DNA from 2 places in the Paenibacillus sp. EB106-05-06-XG162 genome. Region 1 is predicted to be linked to the other one. Evidence: riboswitches for the same ligand, from Rfam matches in the RefSeq annotation. Region 1 holds a riboswitch; the other holds the start of a gene.
The links. Region 1 has a riboswitch for glycine ahead of gcvT (glycine cleavage system aminomethyltransferase GcvT). Riboswitches for the same ligand answer to the same signal wherever they lie in the genome.
Positions count from the first base shown of each region.

Region 2: it holds a riboswitch for glycine, as region 1 does, so the genes downstream of both, AC3WU2_RS16665 (amino acid permease) here and gcvT (glycine cleavage system aminomethyltransferase GcvT) in region 1, are expected to answer to the same signal.

Region 1 is NZ_JBYTDT010000001.1:937,252-947,740, forward strand. Features, by position in the region: gene gcvPA (aminomethyl-transferring glycine dehydrogenase subunit GcvPA) at 1-559, opposite strand, end outside; gene gcvT (glycine cleavage system aminomethyltransferase GcvT) at 556-1,683, opposite strand; glycine riboswitch at 1,787-1,886, opposite strand; glycine riboswitch at 1,890-1,984, opposite strand; gene gcvH (glycine cleavage system protein GcvH) at 2,192-2,584, shown strand; gene AC3WU2_RS04050 (MarR family winged helix-turn-helix transcriptional regulator) at 2,870-3,304, shown strand; gene cls (cardiolipin synthase) at 3,353-4,798, shown strand; gene AC3WU2_RS04060 (Cof-type HAD-IIB family hydrolase) at 4,859-5,677, opposite strand; partial or broken gene AC3WU2_RS04065 (LacI family DNA-binding transcriptional regulator) at 5,848-6,825, shown strand; gene AC3WU2_RS04070 (GrpB family protein) at 6,841-7,383, shown strand; gene AC3WU2_RS04075 (LacI family DNA-binding transcriptional regulator) at 7,962-9,026, shown strand; gene AC3WU2_RS04080 (Gfo/Idh/MocA family protein) at 9,036-10,307, shown strand; gene AC3WU2_RS04085 (histidine phosphatase family protein) at 10,484-10,489, shown strand, end outside.
Region 2 is NZ_JBYTDT010000007.1:107,810-118,298, reverse strand. Features, by position in the region: gene AC3WU2_RS16710 (SAM-dependent methyltransferase) at 1-525, opposite strand, end outside; gene AC3WU2_RS16705 (DNA alkylation repair protein) at 555-1,262, opposite strand; gene AC3WU2_RS16700 (DUF8821 family protein) at 1,364-1,828, opposite strand; gene AC3WU2_RS16695 (hypothetical protein) at 2,092-2,475, opposite strand; gene AC3WU2_RS16690 (GntR family transcriptional regulator) at 2,547-2,912, opposite strand; gene AC3WU2_RS16685 (ABC-2 transporter permease) at 2,909-3,565, opposite strand; gene AC3WU2_RS16680 (ABC transporter ATP-binding protein) at 3,558-4,412, opposite strand; partial or broken gene AC3WU2_RS16675 (GyrI-like domain-containing protein) at 4,520-4,804, shown strand; gene AC3WU2_RS16670 (agmatine deiminase family protein) at 4,880-6,019, shown strand; gene AC3WU2_RS16665 (amino acid permease) at 6,156-7,544, opposite strand; glycine riboswitch at 7,702-7,781, opposite strand; gene AC3WU2_RS16660 (helix-turn-helix domain-containing protein) at 8,226-9,263, shown strand; gene AC3WU2_RS16655 (RNA polymerase sigma factor) at 9,364-10,489, opposite strand, start outside.

The sequences.
Region 1 (10,489 bases):
CGATTTCTATGATGTCCAGATTCAACCCGCGAGCGGAAGTCTGTAGAATTTGACGTGCTTCGGGATGAACGGCCCGGGATACGATGAGTTGTTTTCTTCTCGTCGCGCTAGCTGCAAGAGAGCCAGCTTCTGCGAGGGCCGTTGCTCCGTCATACATACTTGCATTCGCGACGGCCATGCCTGTTAACTCACAAATATAAGATTGAAATTCGAAAATCGCTTGCAGTTCGCCCTGACTGATCTCGGGCTGATAAGGTGTGTAGGCGGTATAGAATTCAGAGCGGGAAATGACATGATTGATGACGACAGGGACATGATGATCATAGATGCCTGCCCCGAGGAAGCTTGTATACCGGTCAAAATCAGCATTCTGATCGGACAATTGCTTCATATGGCGGAGTAAAGATATTTCATCCAGTGCTTCAGAGATGGGAAGAGTGCCTTGATAGCGTATTTCTGTCGGGATGTCTTGGAATAATTGTTCCATGGAATCCATTCCGATGACTTGTAACATGTCGGCTTGGTCTTGTGGTGTCATAGGCAGATAGCGATGTTTCATATTGTTTTCGTGCCTCCTGTCGAACGTGTCTTGTTTCGATAGAATGGAGCGGGTACAATTTTGGCGCGGAGCAGTTTGCCGCGAATTTCTACTTCGACTTCGGTATCTATGGCCGTATATTTCGTATCGATCAATGCAAGACCCAGATTTCGTTTGAGTGTAGGAGATTGTGTCCCCGTCGTCACTTCGCCAATCCGGTTTCCGTTCGCAAAGACGGGATAGTGGGATCTTGGGATGCCGCGATCGACCAGTTCAAGCCCCACTAATTTACGAGACAATCCTGATTGCTTCTGGTAAGCGAGTGCTTCCTGTCCAATAAAATCCCCTTTATCAAGTTTAACGAACATTCCTAGACCAGCTTCGAGTGGTGTGATTTGGGCCGATAATTCTTGACCGTAGAGCGGCAGCTTGGCTTCAAAGCGCAACGTATCGCGAGCGCCGAGTCCAGCTGGCACGAGTCCCATCCCTTGACCTAGTTCTAACAGTCCATTCCACACAGCAGGGGCGTCTGAATCACGAACATACAATTCGAATCCGTCTTCCCCGGTATATCCTGTACGCGAGATGAGTGTTCTTACCCCGCAGACAGACGCTTCTTTCATGAACTCAAATCCAGCGAGCCCCGCGATTGGTGTCTCCGTTGCTTCCTGTAAGATCGCTTCCGCCAGAGGGCCTTGGATGGCGAGGAGCGCGGTCTGATCGGATACATTCTCTATCTTCACGTTGCTAGGCTGATGAATTTTGAGCCAATCCCAGTCTTTATCGATATTGGAGGCGTTGACGACAAGCATATAATTCGACATCGATAGTCGATACACCAATAAATCATCGACGACACCACCTGTTGGGTAACACATGCAAGTATACTGTGCTTGACCATCTTGCAGCTTGGTGACGTCGTTCGTCGTCATATGCTGGAGAAAGGCTTCGGCATCTTCGCCAGTGACGATAAATTCGCCCATGTGGGAGACATCGAACAAACCGGCTTGTTGTCGTACGGCTTCGTGTTCTTTCTGGATGCCAAGAAATTGAACAGGCAATTCCCATCCGCCAAAGTCAATACATCTTACACCGGAATGGTTAGCGTAGAGCGGGTAGAGTGGCGTTCTGCGAAGCTGAGTCATGCATTCACCTCATCTGATTGGATTGTGTAGATCGCACGCGATAACAACAAAAAAAGACAGGCAAAAGAAACGATAGATGCCGCTACGCATCCCATTTCCTTCGCTCTGTCCTTTGTACCTGAGAGTTACCTTATGGGCTGGTTCTCCCATAAGTTTCCCCTTGGGTGATTCGATCGGCTAGAAGTCTCGAATACTCTCCAGAGGTGCGTCCGGTAAAGGTCCTTTTGCCTGAGAGATTCACCTATGCAGGCTTACTCCTTCGGCGTTACCTAGGTTCGGTAATCTCTCCCGTTACCATCATCCGCTATTATTATTCCATTACTCCATTAATACTCGACCGTTCACTACCTTGTCAATCAATTTTTTGGTAATGAAAATAATTTAATGCCGGATATTGACAGTCTTGTTCTCGTTGTTCTACGCTAATAGGGAATTAGACCTCCGGAGCTAAGACAAGCAAACAATATGCAATCCGATACAGTGACATTTCGAGAAAAGAGGCGTTCAGATGAGTGAAGTAAAACCAAACTTGCGGTACAGTGAAGAGCATGAATGGGCTGAAGTGATCTCGGAGAATACGATCCGAATTGGCATTTCCGATCATGCGCAGCATCAGCTGGGGGATATTGTATTCATTGAATTTCCTGAAGTCGGCTATGAAGTGACAGCAGGAGACAGCATGGGATCGATCGAATCGGTAAAGACGGTCTCGGAATTGTACTGCCCTGTTACAGGAAAAGTAACTCGCGTCAACTCGCAATTGGAGACAGAGCCAGAACTCGTGAACAATGAGCCTTATGCAGGTGGATGGCTTGTTGAGGTGGAGGTTGACGGTACGGCGGAAGATGCGGTTCAACATTTGTTAACGGCAGATGCTTATACAGAGCTGACTAAGGACTAATGGTATAGTGAATATTGAATATTTCTAAGTAAAAAGAGTTGATTCGCGGTGAGTATGCGGCGGACAGCTCTTTTTTGCCATGTCTCTCGTATATTGAAATATAACGGGGGATTCAACCGACTCCTGAGTATACCGTGTATGGAATAAGACGACACTGAGTGATGTATCCGATAATTTGCGATGGTGCTTATCTTCATTGACACTTCATCATGAACATGATAATTTTAGATTATCTAATTGTTGAAGATCAAAAATAATTTTGATAAGGGTTTTTGGGGAGGAACTATGGAGTCATATCTAGAAAGATTTCAGAAAGCAATGGATCTCGTACACAAGAAATTGAATAGTGAAGTGATGGAGAAGCTTCCCGCTGGGATTACGCCGCCTCAAATCATGATGCTATTTCGTTTGTACAAACTAGGATTGTGCAAACTATCACAGCTCGCTGAATGTCTGGAAGTGAAGCCAAGCTCGATTACAGTCATGATCGATCGACTGGAGAAAAGCGGCTATGTCGCACGCCAATCCGATCCGAATGACCGTCGTATTGTACTCGTGCAGCTCACGGACAAAGGACGTGAAATTCTGAAATCAACAGGAAAGCTACGTGATCAAGCGCTTGAACCTTTAGTGCAAGACCTCACGAAAGCTGAATTGGTCACGCTCGTCGAGACATTTGAGAAGATCACCTCGAAGTTCACGAATCAGGATAAAGAATAGAACTTGTATCATGAAAATCAAATGGATTAGAAGGGCGGGCCAGACAGTTTGAATATATGGAGCTCGAGTTTTTCAATACTCTCAATATTGAACATGGTCCTGGCGATCGCGGTCATCTTCATTGAGAGACGTAATGTCGGAAATACATGGGCGTGGCTAATGGTCCTGTTATTTCTCCCAGGGATTGGATTTATACTATATCTCATGTTCGGTCAGAACATTAGCAAACGTAAAATCTATAAGATTCCCAAAGAACAGCATGAAAATATGAATCATATGGTTCGAGCACAACAACAGCTTTTCAGAGAGGGTCAGGTTAAGTTCCACGATACATCCATCACGGAATACCAGGATATGATCTACATGAATTTGTCGGCGGCCAAATCGATCCTTACGCAAGATAACGATATCACGATTTATACGGATGGTCATGAGAAGTTTGATGCGCTTATCGAATCGATTCTGCAGGCGGAGCATCATGTGCATGTGATGTATTATATCGTTCGGGACGATCATCTCGGGCGCCGACTGTTGGACGCACTAACGCTGAAAGCACGCGAGCATGTTCATGTTCGATTTTTGTATGATGATATTGGGAGTGCAGGCTTGTCGAAGGATTTCTTCAAACCGCTTATTGAAGCGGGCGGACAAGTCGCTGCCTTTTTCCCGTCTCGGATACCTTACGTGAATTTTCGATTGAACTATCGGAATCATAGGAAGCTGGCCATTATCGATGGGACGATCGGATTTATTGGCGGATTTAACGTGGGGGATGAATATCTCGGTCTAGATTCCCGTTACGGCTACTGGCGAGATACCCATTTGAAGGTGAATGGAAGCAGTGTGTTTCAGATGCAAGCACAATTTATTATGGACTGGGATCTGGCCTCGACACAGCGTCTAACAGAGATGGAGCAGTATTTCGTCCCTGTGGAGCGTTCGGGTCTTAATGCGATGCAGATTGTATCCAGCGGGCCAAATAGTACCCAAGAACAGATCAAGAATGCATGTATCAAACTCATTAATTCCGCGAAAGAAACGTTGTATCTGCAATCACCGTATTTTGTGCCGGATGAGACGATGCAGAATGCACTTCGGATGGCCATTTTGTCTGGGGTGGATGTTCGGATTATGATACCGGCTGTACCGGATCATAAAATCGTCCATCTGGCAACGTACTCTTACTTAGGAGAACTGCTTAAAATCGGGGCAAAGTGTTACCTGTATCAGAAAGGGTTCTTACATGCCAAGACGATGGTCGCTGATGGCAAAGTTGCTACCGTGGGTACAGCGAACATGGATATCCGCAGCTTTAAGCTGAACTTTGAGGTGAACGCGTTTCTATATGGGGGAGAGGCGCCTTCCAAGCTGCATGCTATTTTCGAAGAGGATATGGAGGATTCCATCCGTTTGACTCGCGAAATGTACGAAGGGCGGCCACGCAGGCATAAGATTGGAGAATCGGTGACGCGACTCATTTCCCCAATCCTATAATGCATCTGCGATGATTGAATCGAATATGGTTCTAGATTTCAGGAGAAACGCTTTATCGACCTATTGGGGCGACAAAGACGTTTCTTCTTGTTTTTGTAGGACAGGTGCGATTAGACCGAGCTTCACCAGCCCATAATAGATGCCGTCTTCATCGCATGATGTTGTGATCATGTCTGCCGCTGCCTTGGTCTCCGGGAGTGCATTGCCCATGGCGACCCCCGTTCCAACAAGTGAGAGCATCTCAAGATCGTTGTTATTGTCACCGAATGCATAGCTGTCTTCAAGTTCAAAGTTGCCGTGTTCTAACATTTTGGTAATACCAATGGCTTTGGAGCAGCCTTTGGGAAGAATATCTAACGCATACGTATGCCAAGGCAAAAATGTGAAATGGGGGAAACGGTCGATGTAATGGCTGCGCTCATCTTCTTCACAGAATACAATCGCTTGGTAGATCGGAGCACGCAGATGGAAGGTCGGATCAACCTCCGGATAGACGATTTTTGTGTCACCAAAAGAATCGCGAAGGTAAGGATGGTTCGCAACACTCGATTTGAAATCGTCATGACTCACATGGGCATACGGGTGATTATTGCGCTGCATTTCGATCTGAAGCTTGACAAGCTCTTCTTGCGGAATGGGATTGTCGTAAATAACTTGTCCTTCGAAGACGACATACTGCCCGTTCATTGCAACATAAGAATCGATTCCCAGCGACTGCCGAATTTCTTCGAACAAGATTGGAGTTCTTCCGGTTGCAATGGCTGTATATACGCCTTGTTGCTGAAGCTCATGAATGGCAATTCGAGTTGATGCTAGAATTTCTTTATTTTCATTCAGTAATGTACCGTCAATATCGAAGAATACGATAGGTCTTCCCATGGTAACATTCCTCCTCTATGATGATAAAAGAAAGGGTGCGGCCATGACGCCCAATGAAGGTAACGCTGACCGCATTTGATGACTGTACTTGATGTTACAACTTCATGATAAAATATGAAAAGCTTTTCAGGTCAAGAGTCTTTTTTCAGAAAAGGTGGTGAACGTGTTTCATGGCCAATATTAAGGAAATCGCAAAATTAGCGGGTGTATCGATTGCAACGGTATCACGTGTACTGAATCAGCATCCTTATGTGCGAGAAGACAAACGCGCCGCTGTCCTTGAAGCGGTGGAGAAGCTCAATTATTCGCAGAATATGAATGCGGTCCATCTCGTGTAAGGGAAGACATCGATGATCGCCGTCGTCTTGCCGTATGTGAATCACCCCTATTTTGGGGGGATTACTGATGGGATCGCCAATGCTTCCTTAGCGTGTAATTACAAGCTAATCCTATGTCAGACGGATTATCGTGCAGAAGAAGAACAGAAGGTGCTTGATATGCTTCGTATGAAGCAAGTTGACGGCATTGTTTTCTGTTCGAAAACGATGACATGGGATGAAATTGAACCTTATACGGTCTATGGCCCGATTATTGCCTGTGAAAATGCAGGGGATCGTGCGGTTTCATCCGTCTATATCGATCATTACGGCAGCTTCAAGCTGGGGATGGATTATTTGATTGCTAAAGGGCATCGGGAAATTGGATATTTCATCGGTCGCGGAGATAGCTACATTAATATGAACCGAAAGCGGGCTTATATGGATGCGCTTCAAGCGATTGGCGAGGAGCCTTACGCAGAATGGCAATTCGAGCGCATATTCGATTTTGAACGCGGGGTTGAAGTGGTTCGCAGGCTCTTAGCCATGAAGAACCGACCGACGGCGATCCTCGGGAGTGGAGATCATCCCGCTGCTGCGATCGTCGCAGAAGCTAGAAAGCACGGCATTCGTGTCCCTGAGGATTTAGCAGTGATTGGATCGGATAATCACCCCATTGCGGAGGTGCTTGGCATTACGACAATCGAACTATCGATGTATGACGTTGGGAAAAATGCCTTCGAAATTTTATTCGAACGGATGAATGATAAGTCGTTGCCTTCAACGCGAAAAGAGTTGACGTATCGGCTAATCGAGCGGTCGACGGTCTGAGGAAGGAGGGGTAAAATGGAGCCCATTGAAGTCGTGGTATACCGACCCGAATGGAAGATTCAATTCCTGGAGCTGGGAAGTGCTTTGCGAAGTGCACTAGGTGATAACGTATGGCGAATTGATCACGTGGGTTCGACTTCTGTGGTCGGGTTAGTAGCGAAACCGATTATTGATATTCAAATATCTGTTCCAAACTTGAGTGAAATGGAAACATATCAGACAATTCTGGAACGTGTAGGTTATCGTTACCGTGCAGATAATGACGACCTTAGCAAACGTTATTTCCGTGAGGTGCCGGGAAAGCCAAGAACCCATATTCATGTTCGTCAAGCAGGCAGCTGGTCTGAGCAATTGAATTTATTATTTCGTGATTATTTAAGAAGACATCCCGAAGCATGTCATACATATGGACAAGTAAAAAATCACCTCGCGGAGCTATATCGCGATGATCGCGAATCCTACGTTCGCGGGAAGGAAGATGTGGTCTGGGCGATCCTCAGGGAGGCCCATATCTGGAGTATGGCTGTTGGTTGGAAGCCAGAGAAATCGGACGCTTAGTTTTGCATGAACAGGTCCATCGATTTGGTCAGCTCTCTTACTATATTGCGGTACAAGATGGGGACGATATTACTGTGAAGCATGAAATTGAATTCGAGATGATATTACTGTGAAGCATGAAATTGAATTCGAGATGATATTGCGGTAGGAGATATGATAATGATGAGAAGGTCGAGCCCAAGGGCTCGGCTTTTTTAACGATCTTAAATACGAACTTATGTTCTGTTATAATGGTGAAAGTAGATAACAACGAAAAAAGTGGAGATAGCTGTTTCGCGTGGAATAAAAATACGTGTTTGCACATGATTGTCCTGCGTCCTCGCATCATCCATACGTTTGCGGTATCTACTTCCGTTATTCTCTAACCATCCATACCACATATCTAACTATTGCGAAAGCGGTACGCATCCGAAAACATCTTGACAAATAAAAACCAACAATAAAGAAATTGGGCCCAAATATACCCAAAAATATTCGTTGACACCTCCCAAAATGCCCCTTATATTTAATGTAAATCACCCAAATTTGGAGAAGGTAGAGACTCTAAGAGGATATAGAAGGTGTATGGGAGGTGGAACATGCCGTCTTTGAAGGATATTGCCCAAATGGTTGGGGTATCAATTTCCACGGTATCTCGCGTCATCAATAACGACACGAGTAAGCATATCAGCGCGGATACGAAGAACAGAGTATGGGAAGCTGTGAAAGGTTTGAACTATAAACCGAATGAAACACCAAGACGCTTGATGCAGAAAAAAATGAATCAAGTCGAACCAGAATCACAACCGCGAAGAATTGGATGTATTCTTTCACTTCCGAACAATAAGTATAACCATCCGTATTTCTCGCCCATTCTGGCTGGCATTGAAGATAAATTGAAAAGCCTGGGTTGTGTGCTGCATTTTATTCGAACGGAAGATGAGATTCGCGAAGATCTGAAGAATCTTCAATTAGAAGGTGATGGGAAGCCGGATGGCTTGATTTTCGTCGAAGGTGTCGAGAAATCGCTCTATCAGAGGTTAAAAGAAGTTGTTCCATACAGTGTTGGGATTGATATCTCCGATCCGACGGTACCCGTGATTGCATATGATCGTGTGATCGCGGCGAAGGCTGCGACCCAACATCTGATTGAACAAGGTCACGAGCAGATTGGTTTTATCGGTGGCGTGGGGCTAACAGGAGACATGACGAGGGAGAAAAGATTCCGAGGATATCGCGAAGCTTTAGAGCGTGCCGGTCTTCCGGTAAATCCAGATTGGATCATGAACTCGGAATGGGATGTCGATCTCAGCTATGCATGCATGAAAAATTTGCTTCACGAGCATCCGGATCATCTGCCTACTGCTATGTTCTGTGCGAGCGACATGATGGCGATTTCAGCGATGAGAGCGGTTACAGAAGTAGGTTTGAGTATCCCTGAAGATATTGCATTTATTGGTCTTGATAATATCGATTTTGCTAAATATACATCTCCAGCACTCTCATCTGTACATATTCCGAAATACGAGATGGGGCTGGCCGCAACGAAGACGCTTCTAGATTGGATGGACGGAGCGTATCCGATGCCCTTTAGAATGGTATTACCCTTTGAACTGATGATAAGAGAATCCTCTATTCATAGCCAAATTCTTATCGAAAGGTAGTGTACACGTATGAACAAAATTACAGCAATCCTATTAGGTGCAGGAGATCGAGGAGCTAGAGCCTATGGTCCATATGCCATCAATTTTCCACACGAACTGCAGATTATCGCTGTAGCCGAGCCGAATGAAGAACGTAGAGTGAGTTTTATGCAAGATCATGGCATCCCAGAATCGATGGCATTTACTGATTGGAAGGATGTCCTGAATAAGCCGAAAATGGCGGATGTCATGATCATTTGTACCATGGACCGCATGCATTATGAACCTACTTTAAAGGCACTCGATCTCGGTTATCATGTTCTGTTGGAAAAGCCAATGTCGCCAGAACCACGTGAATGTATCGAGATGGAGCTTGCAGCGAAACGTAACAACAGACTTCTAATCATTGGACATGTGCTTCGTTACACGAGTTATTGGTCCACAATCAAACGCTTTCTTGACGAAGGACGAATCGGTCAAATTGCTTCGATTCAACTGAATGAAAATGTCGAGCATATGCATATGTCTCATAGCTTCGTTCGAGGCAATTGGAACAATTCGGATGTGTCGAGTCCGATGATTCTCCAGAAATCCTGTCATGACATGGATGTGCTCTCATGGCTTATGAATCAGCCGTGTATGCGAATTAGTTCTTACGGATCACTGATGCACTTCAATGAGAAGAATGCACCAGAGGGTGCACCGCTTCGTTGTCTTGATGGTTGTCCTGCGGAACTTACTTGTCCTTATCATGCTGCACGTTATTACCTCGGTGAAGGCAAAGGATGGGCACGCAAGTTCACGTTAGACAACAGCCGCGAAGGCATTTTGGAAGCGCTTCAGACCAATAGCTACGGTCGATGTGTATACCATAGCGACAATAATGTCGTGGATCACCAAGTAGCGTCCATGGAATTCGCGGATGGTGCGACAGCAACCTTCAGCATGTGTGGGTTCACACATAATCAGACACGGACCGTTCAGATTATGGGTACCAAAGGCGAAATTCGTGGCGATATGGAGAATAACTCGTTCACGATTTATGATTTCTTGACGAAAGAGCAGCAGACGATCAAAGTCAATCCGGGCACATTCGGACATGGCGGAGGCGACGAAGGTATTGTGAGAACATTCCTGAAAGAAGTCCGTGAGTATGTCGGCGGTGAAGGTCTTACTTCGGCATCGGCATCAGTACGCAGTCACTTGATGGCGTTCGCTGCGGAAGAATCAAGATTGAATAACGGCAAAGCGATTGAGATTGATGCTTATTACAGAAGCTTCATTCCGGAAGGCGCAGTCTAGAACGTAACCTCATGTATATTCCATCAAGGGATCGCTCTCACCGGTACGAAGCAATAAGATGTACGGGTAGGGTTGAATGAGTTTTCCATGTTTTGATAAAATATAAAAATAGGTTGTGATAGAATAGGAAAGCTGAGAAGCTTTCCTTTTTATTGTTCATGGGGGAGGGAAATCGAATGAAC
Region 2 (10,489 bases), on a different contig from region 1:
AAAGAAGTAATTTGCAACGATGATTAAAGGTTGTGTTAAATCCCCCTCACGAATGGTTGTGTCAGCTACAATCAGGTTCAGAGCTGTATCATGAAGAGCATCAAATCGCGCAAAATCGAGTACTCCCTCCGCAATAAAGGATTGTAAGGCGGGATGCTCTTTCCAAGCTAACACATTGTTCATGGCCAGATCGGTCATAATGTAACGGAACGGAGGTAACGACATCCCCGCATAATCTCTCAATCGACATAACTCAAGTAATACGTGGTAAGCCAATCGTCCCGCTCCTGCTCCAAGCTCCACAATCCACACAGGATCTGATCCATGTTCCTGACTGGCCCGATCCTGAAGAAACCCAAATATCATTTCTGCATAGGAAGTCGCGATCATCGGATTACTCGTTATATATTGAGGAACTTGGTCGTTATTCCAGGCCTTCATTCCTTTTTCTTCATAATAAGTGCGCTGCAAATCCCAAATCGGTGCTTCACTAAAACGGTAACGTTGTTCTTTATTATTTGTCATTCACTCTTATCCTTTTCGCCATTATTGGACTAACACCTTACATATTTTCGTTTGAAGCCGAGCTGCCCTTTATCTGCCGCCTTTTGAATATTAACGGAAGCGTTCAAGAACTTGCTCTTTGCGCTACCGCGATTGACTTCCACCGGGCCAACTTCCTTCGCGATCTCCACCGCCTTATCATGAAGCGGCAGATAGGATACGCCCACAGTGTACATGAAATTATTCATCGCGTATTTCGTGCGTTCAGGAGCATCATGAATCGTATTTTTTACAAGTTCCAACATATCAGCAATTTTCTCTTCGGAAAATTCACTGTCTGGACGATTCCCGAGCAGCCAGCAGTAGCAGCTCCAGCCCGCCGACATTTTCAGCTCTATATCGCTTGCAATCCATTTATCGGCAACTTCTTGTGCAATATCCGTTTCTGCCAAAGTTACTGCTACCACATAATCCGACAGCATATAAAAATAAGCTCTATCAATCCACCGTTCAAAGTCCGCCTCAGACATGGCTTTGGGATCCGCGATCACCCCGGCAAAGTACATAGCATCGTAATTCCCTGTGGCATAGAGCTGCTCGGCCAAAGGTTGATTGCGTTTTATTTTCCTAAAGATGGGCTTCATCGCGCCCGTAGCCACGCCAAAAAGCGGTTCGTGCGCGCCATTGGATTGATATATTTTCTTGGTGCGTTCCTTGCCGAGAGCTTCAAGCTCTTGCATGACCATTTCTAGATTCATTGTTCGCACTTCCTTTTTAATGAAATACTATCACGATGCAAAGAAATAAATGGCACATAAAAGCCCCTTCCGCCATAATGGTGGAGGGAGCTTTGCTTACTTTAATATTGTCCTTTAATCACAAAAAACGAGCCCCGAATGGTTCCGGCTAGTTTAGACTTCTGCCTAGCAAACTTAAACTTCTCTTCTAACTCCTTTGGCACTTCCATTCCCTCAGACAGCTTAAAACCAACAGCCCGCTTCTTAGGGTCATCCACCGTATACATGACATTGATCGCAAGACCATCCTCGTAGAAAACGTAGGCAAATTGGATATTTTCCACTTGAAAACGTGATGTTTCTAAAGGTTTGGCCGCAAACTCAATATTACGTTCTTCTTTCAAAATGCGGTTCGCATAATCGAGGGTCTCCTGACTTTCGCTAGCGGGTACAACCGTAAATTCATGCTTGTATTTGTTCATAAAGTAACGGGCTTCATTCGCACGTAAACCAGCAAGCGCTTCTGCTACTGGGGAAGACTCTAAACCAACCGTAGACACATTCTTAAAATCAACGATATACGACATTTCCATCTCTCCTTCTCAAATTTCAAATTAGTCCTCTTATCTACCAAATAGTATACCAAAAATGATATAAGAGAAAATTGCTTACATAGACTGGTATTAACAAAAACCTCTTTAAATATTCGACGTTGTTGCGTCTTCATGATTTCCCGCCAATAAAATTGCGTCAAAGCCAAATGAAAGGCGCCCATTTGGGCGCCTTGTCAAAAATCATCTAATAATCCGAAGACTCTCATCGCCAACCAACCTGATCATGCCGAGCGAGATCATGTTACCGAGGCTCCCGAGAGGCGGGAGTAGTATGAGCGTCCGAGGAGAAGGCCTCCAATGGCAAAAACAATTGACACCCAGATTCCATTCTCACTCGTAGCTAAATACGAAGGAATCGAAATATTTATTGTGACTTTCAGAGCAGCAAGCAAGATGATTGCTCCAACTATTCCGAATATCTTCATGCCCGATCCGATTTTCCCTCGTTTATTGAGATTTAGTACCCATCCTTGAACCATCCCGGCTACGATGCCCAACACAGTTCCAGACAATAACAAAATCCACTCTTTTGTTCCAATGCCATTCATCGTAAACGCCCACAAAACTCCGGCAACAAGCAGCAACATTCCGATCAGAAAAATTCTATCTAACCCTTTCATGACGATTCAACTCCATTGTGTAATTTTTGAATAAGTACACTTGCCACCGACCGGACAGTATAGAGAGGCTGTTAATAAATCTTTTTCAGCAGCTCAATTACTTCATCTAGGGTGAGGCCAAAGGATTTGTAGTATGCCGTGTCGCTTTCCATTTGCTTCAGGATCATTTCGTTGCGTATTCGCAGCTTCTCATCTGACGAGAATTCGGCTACAAAACACCCTTTACCTGTTACGGTATTGATCAAACCGCTTCGTTCAAGTTCTTCCCAAGCCTTCTTTACAGTGATGACACTAACACGAAGCTCCAGGGCAGCTTGTCGAATGGGTGGCAGACAATAACCGCTCTCTAACTCACCTTTCAGAATTTGAGCGCTGATCTGTTCGAAAAGCTGCTGATAAATCGGTTTTTCAGATGTATTCGAGATCGATACGTTCATAAGATTTCAACTTTTAGGAACCGTTTGACCGCAATGCGATAAGCAATCATAGTGAATGCAATAAATATCACGATTCCTGCGATCAAAATCGATATTTGAAGCGCCGTATTGTCAACTCCGCTACCATTGAACGTGTCAGAGATAAAAGAATTCTGGATTCCGAGCCATTGTGCAACTCCGGCAAACAGCATAGCGGCCGTAATGGATGCCGCCGCCGCCCCGCCATACTTATACGCGGTCTTGTAATACATGGATATAAAGATCACGTTGAAGATCGCGAGCATGACAAAACATAGTCCCCAAAAACCCATATGCGGTGCGAAGAAATAGTAGGTCAGATTCGGGTATAGGCGGATCGTGATCATGCCATAGATCATCGCAAGAACAAGATGTAATAATTCCAGGATGACAATAACGGTTACCCTGGCTTTCACGATGTCTTTTTTGGTTACGGGCATCATCGTGGTAAACATCAAATCGTTCTGCGTTCTAAACCCGGCAAACATATTCGGTATCGTTATCCAACAAAAATACAGAGGGACGAGAAAATAGAGCCAACCAGGAACAAGCATTAAGGCGCCCATGAGTAAAGGAAGTGCAAAGAACCAAGGATTTACTCCTAATTTCAAATCCTTCATCACCAAGTTATACATACATATCCTCCTTTTTCGCGAAATAAATCATAATCTCCTCAAGACTCGGCGTCGTTGCTCTAATATCGGAAGAAGGGTCGAAGTCTCTGGAATGGATCAATCCCGTAAAGCCGAAAGAATTGATTTTGTAGGAAATCAACTGGTCCTTCACTTGTTGCAACTGACTCTCGCTACCACTAAGTAAACGATACGACTCCATAAATTCGTTTTTCTCAGAACTGGCGATAATTTGCCCGTTTTCGATGAACGTAATATAATCAGCGCATTTCTCCAAGTCGGATGTAATGTGAGTAGAGAAAAGAATGCTGATTTCGCCATCAACGATGAGTTCTTGAAAAATATCTAACAGATCGTCTCTAGCGACCGGATCGAGTCCGCTTGTCGGTTCATCAAGGACGAGAAGCTTCGCGCCATGGGATAGAGCAAGGGCTAAGCTGTACTTTACTTTCATCCCCGTCGACAATTCGGCTATTTTTTTATTTTCATCTAATTTGAATCTTCTCAGATAGTTGTAATAGGCTCCATCATCCCAATTCTTGTAGAACTTCTTAATGACATTGGTCAACGTTTTCACCTTGCTGCGCGTATAGAAATCGATGTCGCCGAATGCGTATCCGATTTCTTGCTTCAATTCGATTTCGTGTTCGGCGATGTTCTTACCCAAAATGCACACCTCACCGCTATCGATATGAATCATTTTCAAAATCGATTTTATCGTGGTTGTTTTCCCTGCGCCATTGGCTCCGATAAAACCCATAATATAGCCCTTTTCCAGTTGAAACGATACGTCTTTTAACTGAAAATTGGGGTATTTCTTATTTAAATTTCGGATGTCTAATGCCAGCATACCGTACCTCCTCATCAAATTGTGTATGTTGTGCATGCACAATGTACCATGAGGGGAATTATGAAGTCAACTGTTTTTTAACCTAATTTTGGATATTTTTATTCAGCTTAGAATTGATGATCCCGATCGTGCAGGGAAATGACGAAGATGCATCATGTGATTGGGAAATAAAAACACTCCCCCAAAAGTTTGTTGCTACGACCTTGCATATCGGAAGCTATGACTATATTGGGTACGCGCATATGGCGCTTGAAGAATGGATAGAAAACAATGGCTACGATTTGAATGGGCCGCCTTATGAAACTTACTTGAAAGGTTCAGAATGTGACTGCCCTGTGGAGGAGTATGTGACACAAGTCTGTTTTCCCATCATCAACGAAGCAAGACAATAATGGCTTGACCTTGACACAATGTCAAAGCTTATTCTACTACAAGAGAAAGCAACTAGAACTTAAGGAGATTTGAACATGAATAAGATGATTGTATTGTGCACTGGGGCTTTATTAATGGCTGGGATCTTATTAGGGTGTACGCAAAGTAAAGCGGATGAGGGTCAAAACATGAAAAAACAAAATGTAGGTTACTACACCATGCCTGATGAGAGCAGCAAGCATGAAGGCACTTGGTTGCAATGGCCTCATGACTTTACCTATGGTAATGGTCATAAAGAAAAGCTTGAATCCATTTGGATCGAGATGGCAAGCGCTCTAAGCGAAGGGGAAAATGTTCATATTATCGCCTACGATAAATACGAAAAAGAATATATTTATGATCTTCTATATGATGAGGGTATAGATATGGACAAAATTGACTTCTATATTATTCCTACGGACGATGTATGGGCAAGAGATACGGCTCCGATTTTTGTATATGACAAAGATAAAAATCTTAAACTTATGGACTGGGGCTTTAATGGATGGGGCAAGAAAACCCCGTATAAAAAAGATGCCTCCATTGGGAACAAACTAAGCAAACAGTTGGGTATGGAACGCATCGATCTCAATGAAGTCGTACTTGAAGGTGGCGCATTTGAGTTAGATGGTCATGGTACATTTTTATCGACACGTAGTGCGGTTACGAACAAAAATAGAAATCCTAAATTATCAGAAGCAGAAATTGAAGAAGTGATAGAAGAAAATCTTGGTGTTACGAATTTTATTTGGTTAGATGGTGTACCAGATCTGGATATTACAGATTTCCATATTGATGGTTTTGCTAAGTTTTATAATAAATCTACACTGATTACAATGAAAGAAGAGGATTTAGAAGAATGGGGCGTCTCCAATAAGGATATTAATACATTAATGAACGCTAAGAATGCCTTTGACAAGCCTTATCAATATGCGTATTTACCAATTACCAAAAACAATGTCGTGCTAGATAACGGAAAAAATTTGGGGTACAGAGGTTCATATATCAATTATTACATTGGAAATACCGTTGTATTAGTGCCAAATTATCATGATCCTAATGACAAAATAGCTAACGATACCATCCAGAAACTATACCCTGACCGTAAGGTTATTGGCATTGACGTGAGAGAACTTTATAAAGATGGTGGTATGATTCATTGTGTTACACAACAGCAACCCGTTAATTTAAAATGATCGCGTTTCTTTCATTTGTGAGGAAGATGACTCATGTATGTTAGTCATACATGCAGAAACAGGCCTTGCCTGCGGCAAGGCCAAGTTACTCCGAGAAATCAAAAGGCACGTTAATACAACACTAGCATCGCATAGGTCAGGCATCTGTTGATTGTTGATTCTTTCCTGATAGCTTGTTACGCTGTTCCTTCCTTCTTCTGCTCGCATACAAAGTAAATAATAGAACAAACCATATTGGTGTCAACAATAAGGCCGGACGCGTCTCTTCAGCATACAGCATAATCATGAGAATGATGGCAAACAACGTTAGGACAACATAATTAATAAATGGCGTAAACGGTGCCTTAAATTTCGATTTTGCCTGTAATTCCGGCTGTGTTTTTTTATACCGCAAATGACAAATTAGAATGACACCCCATACCCAGATAAAACAAATGGCACTAGTGGTTGTCACGATTCCAAAAGCTTGCTCCGGAATAAGCTTACTCAGAAGAGCTCCGACAGATAGGACAAGCGTAGATATGAATAACGCGTTACTGGGTACATGATTTTTATTTAGTTTGGCAAAACCGGTTTGAGCTTGGCCTTTCTTGCTCAAATTATATAAGATCCGACTTGTTGAGAACATCCCGCTGTTGCAAGCTGAAGCGGCTGACGTTAGTACGACAAAGTTAATAATTCCTGCGGCAATAGGAATCCCGACCAAAGCAAACGTTTTAACAAAAGGACTTTCGGATGGATTGAGTTCCGTCCATGGGTTAATGCATAATAGGACGATCAATGCACCGACGTAGAAGAATAGAATTCTTAACGGAATTTTATTAATCGCCGACGGGATATTTTTTTCCGGATTGGTTGTCTCCGCTGCAGATACACCCACTAGCTCCACACCGACATAGGCAAAAACAACCATTTGGAATGAAAGTAAGAATCCCGAAACTCCGTTTGGAAACCATCCCCCGTTCCCCCAAATATTTGTGACACTCACCGTTCCTGCATCTGTTTTGAATCCGATGACCAGCAACACAACACCAATAGCAATCAGCGCCAGAATTGTCACGACCTTGATTAGAGCAAACCAAAATTCCAATTCCCCGAAACTTTTAACCGTTAATAGATTGAGTGATAATAATATGATTAAACAGATGACTGCAGGGATCCACTGCGGGATATCAAACCAATATTTCACGTATACCCCGACAGCAATCACATCGGCCATGGCCGTCATGATCCAACAGAACCAATAGGTCCATCCGGTTACGAACGCGGCCCGTGGTCCAAGATAGTCCTCAGCAATGTCTGTAAAAGATTGATACCCGACTTTCGACAACAAGAGCTCCCCTAGTGCCCTCATCACGAAAAAAATGGCAATACCCACGATAAGATAAGCAAAGATAATGGATGGCCCTGCCAGTTGAATCGCTTTGCCTGATCCTAAAAATAACCCGGTACCAATGGTTCCGCCAATAGCAATAAGTTGAACATGCCGATTCTCTAAACCTCTCTTCAATTCCTGTTGTGCCATAGCATATTCCCCCTTATTCAAGTAAAAAACCATTCATGTGAAGTAATTAACAATTATTCACGCATAAAAAAAGAGATTGGATGCGCTCCAATCTCTTGATCAAAAGAATAATAAATAAGACTTGTTATACCTATTCAAATATAACAAAGTAGATATTTAATACTCTTCTGTCCTTTTGCCTGAGATTGTGAACCCTTCGGCGCCGTGGAATTCCACGGTCTCTCCAGAAGCTGCTCCTGCTATAGTACGATCCATAGCAATCATAGCTTGTTTACTATTTTGTTTTTTACCACAATAGAATTTATAAAAGTTTCGACATATCGAAACTAAAAAATTCTATTTGGCGATAAAACCTACCTCTAAACGCGGTCGCTCATCTTTGAATAACCTCGATAGTGGTTTTCTCACAACTAATTTAAATATTTTCTAATACTAATCACGTTCAAATGTTTTGTCAACGTGCCTATTTGTGGTACGGTTCTCCGCGCTGTCTATAACGGCAAGTTTACAAGTAAGGAAAACTGCTTATTCTCTCAAAAAATAAAAGCTTAGTAAGCTATAAAACAACTAATGTAACGGATAAGCTCATTCGTTTAACCAAGCGGTCATTGAGGGTATTTTATACAAAAAGTTATAATGCAATTGACTAGTCGACAAGATAGAAACGGGAGGTTAAATCCATTGAATGTTGAGATCGGCAAAAAAATCAAGGCACTTCGTTTACAAAAAGGAATGACCCAAGAAGAACTTGCGACACAACTGAATATATCTTCCCAAGCCATATCCAAGTGGGAAAACAATGTAACCATGCCTGACATACAATTGCTTCCAAGGCTATCTGTGATTTTAGGTGTTACCATTGACGAGCTGTTTGCATTAACCGATGATACCCATTTAGAACGAATAGAAAATATGATTAGTAATGAACATTTTATATCAAAAGAGGATTTTACCTATGCTGAACAATTCCTTAAGGAAAAACTTAATGATGACGAAAAGCAAGCCCAATGTCTCACATTGCTGGCTGAGTTGCACATTCATCGTTCAGGGGAGCACCGTGAATTGGCTTCCCATTTCGCCAAGGATGCACTGATACTATCTCCAACTCATAAAAGGAATCATAACGCTTTACGAGATGCCGAGAATGGAGTCATATTGGACTGGAACTTCTCCAACCGCCATAAACTCATCGCGTACTATACAAATTTTGTGACAAATCATCCAGATTACTGGCGTGGTTATGTGTGGCTGATGAACTACTTGCTTGCAGATGGCAGATGTGCAGAGGCTAAAGAAGCGTTAGAAAGATTGAATGAATTCCATCCAAGTTACTTGTATCAACTCTACGGAGGTCTGATATGCAAGGAAGAATGTAACCTGCCTCAGGCACTTATTCTCTGGGAGCAGATGACCGAACTGTATCCGCAGGATTGGCGGGCGTGGTCCTCTAGAGCAGACTGTATGGCGAAACTATGCAGATATGACGAAGCCATTGAATGCTATTCCAAAGGTCACGAGCTACAACCAAATCCTAAATATACGGATGCATTGATCGCCATTTCGCACATCTATGAAATTCAAGGAAAATACGATAAATCGATTGATAAGCTTGAAGAAATCATTGCGCTATTGGAAAGTGACTGGAACGTTACAGAGGGTAAGACAGTTGATTCTCATAAAGGTGAAATAGAACATTTTAAGACCTTGTTGAAAAAATGAACGACTAGCCCCTTTCGCTAATACGGAAGGGGCTGCACTCATCGAGCAAGTTAAGGCACCCTAGCAGGGTGCCTTAAAAGATTTTATATCGATGCTACATTTATATCGCGGAAACTTGGCGGCTCAGAAATTGTCGTACAGAACCGTCTATGCTTAGTCCAATAGCACGGCTATAAGCAGAACGGGCATCTTCTATTCGATGCATCCGCTTGTACAAATGCCCCGCAAGCACCCAATAGGGCTGATAATTCACCACTTCTTCAGATGGAATAGCTTCCAGCAAGGTCACACCGCGTTCCGATCCATATGCCTCCGCGACCGCGGCGGCACGTCCGACTAATGCGCCCAGTGTTGGATGCATACGAATGAGGCCCTCGTATAACTGAGCAATCGCCTCCCACTCGATACGTCCAGTCCATAATCGCTGCGCATGCACCGATTGAATCGCGGCCATGAGTTGAAAGCGGCCGATTCCACCAGCTTGCGATGCGGTATGCAGATAACGCTCCGCCTCCATGACCAAGCCTTGTTCCCATCGCGTACATTTTTGCTCAGAGAGGGGAACATAGTTCCCCTCGTCATCATATCGTGCCTCACGGCGCGCCTCGCAGTGCAGCATGAGCGCCAACAGACCTTGAACTTCCGGTTCACGGGGAACGAATTGGAGAAGCAGCCTTCCCAGGTAGATCGCTTCCTCCGCCAATCTCCTGCGAGGCGAACCGGCAATGGCTGCTTCATCCCACCCGCTCCCGTAGGCAGCATAAATGGCCTCCAGAACGGATTCGAGACGATCCGGGATCTCTTCTGCATCAGGCATTTCAAAAGTGATCCGCTCAGCACGAATTTTTGCTTTGGTCCGAGTAAGACGCTGGCTCATGGTGGAGGGCTTGATAATGAATGCAGTCGCAATTCGAGCTGCATCGATGCCAAGCACCGTCTGCAGCATAAGCGGTGTACGCATCACTGGATCAATTGCCGGATGCGTACATAGAAACATCATCCTCAATCGTTCGTCCGGAAAGTCAGCGCTTGAAGAAGCAAGACGTTGCGCATCCTCGGACATGGCAAGGAGTGTCGGCAGCGAATTTTCGGAAATACGGGTGCGGCGGGCACGGTCGATCAGCCGCCTACGGGCGGCAGTAATCAGCCATGCTTCAGGCTTATCCGGAACGCCAACCTTGGGCCAGGTTTCTAGCGCAGCGAGAAAAGCGTCTCCAATGGCATCC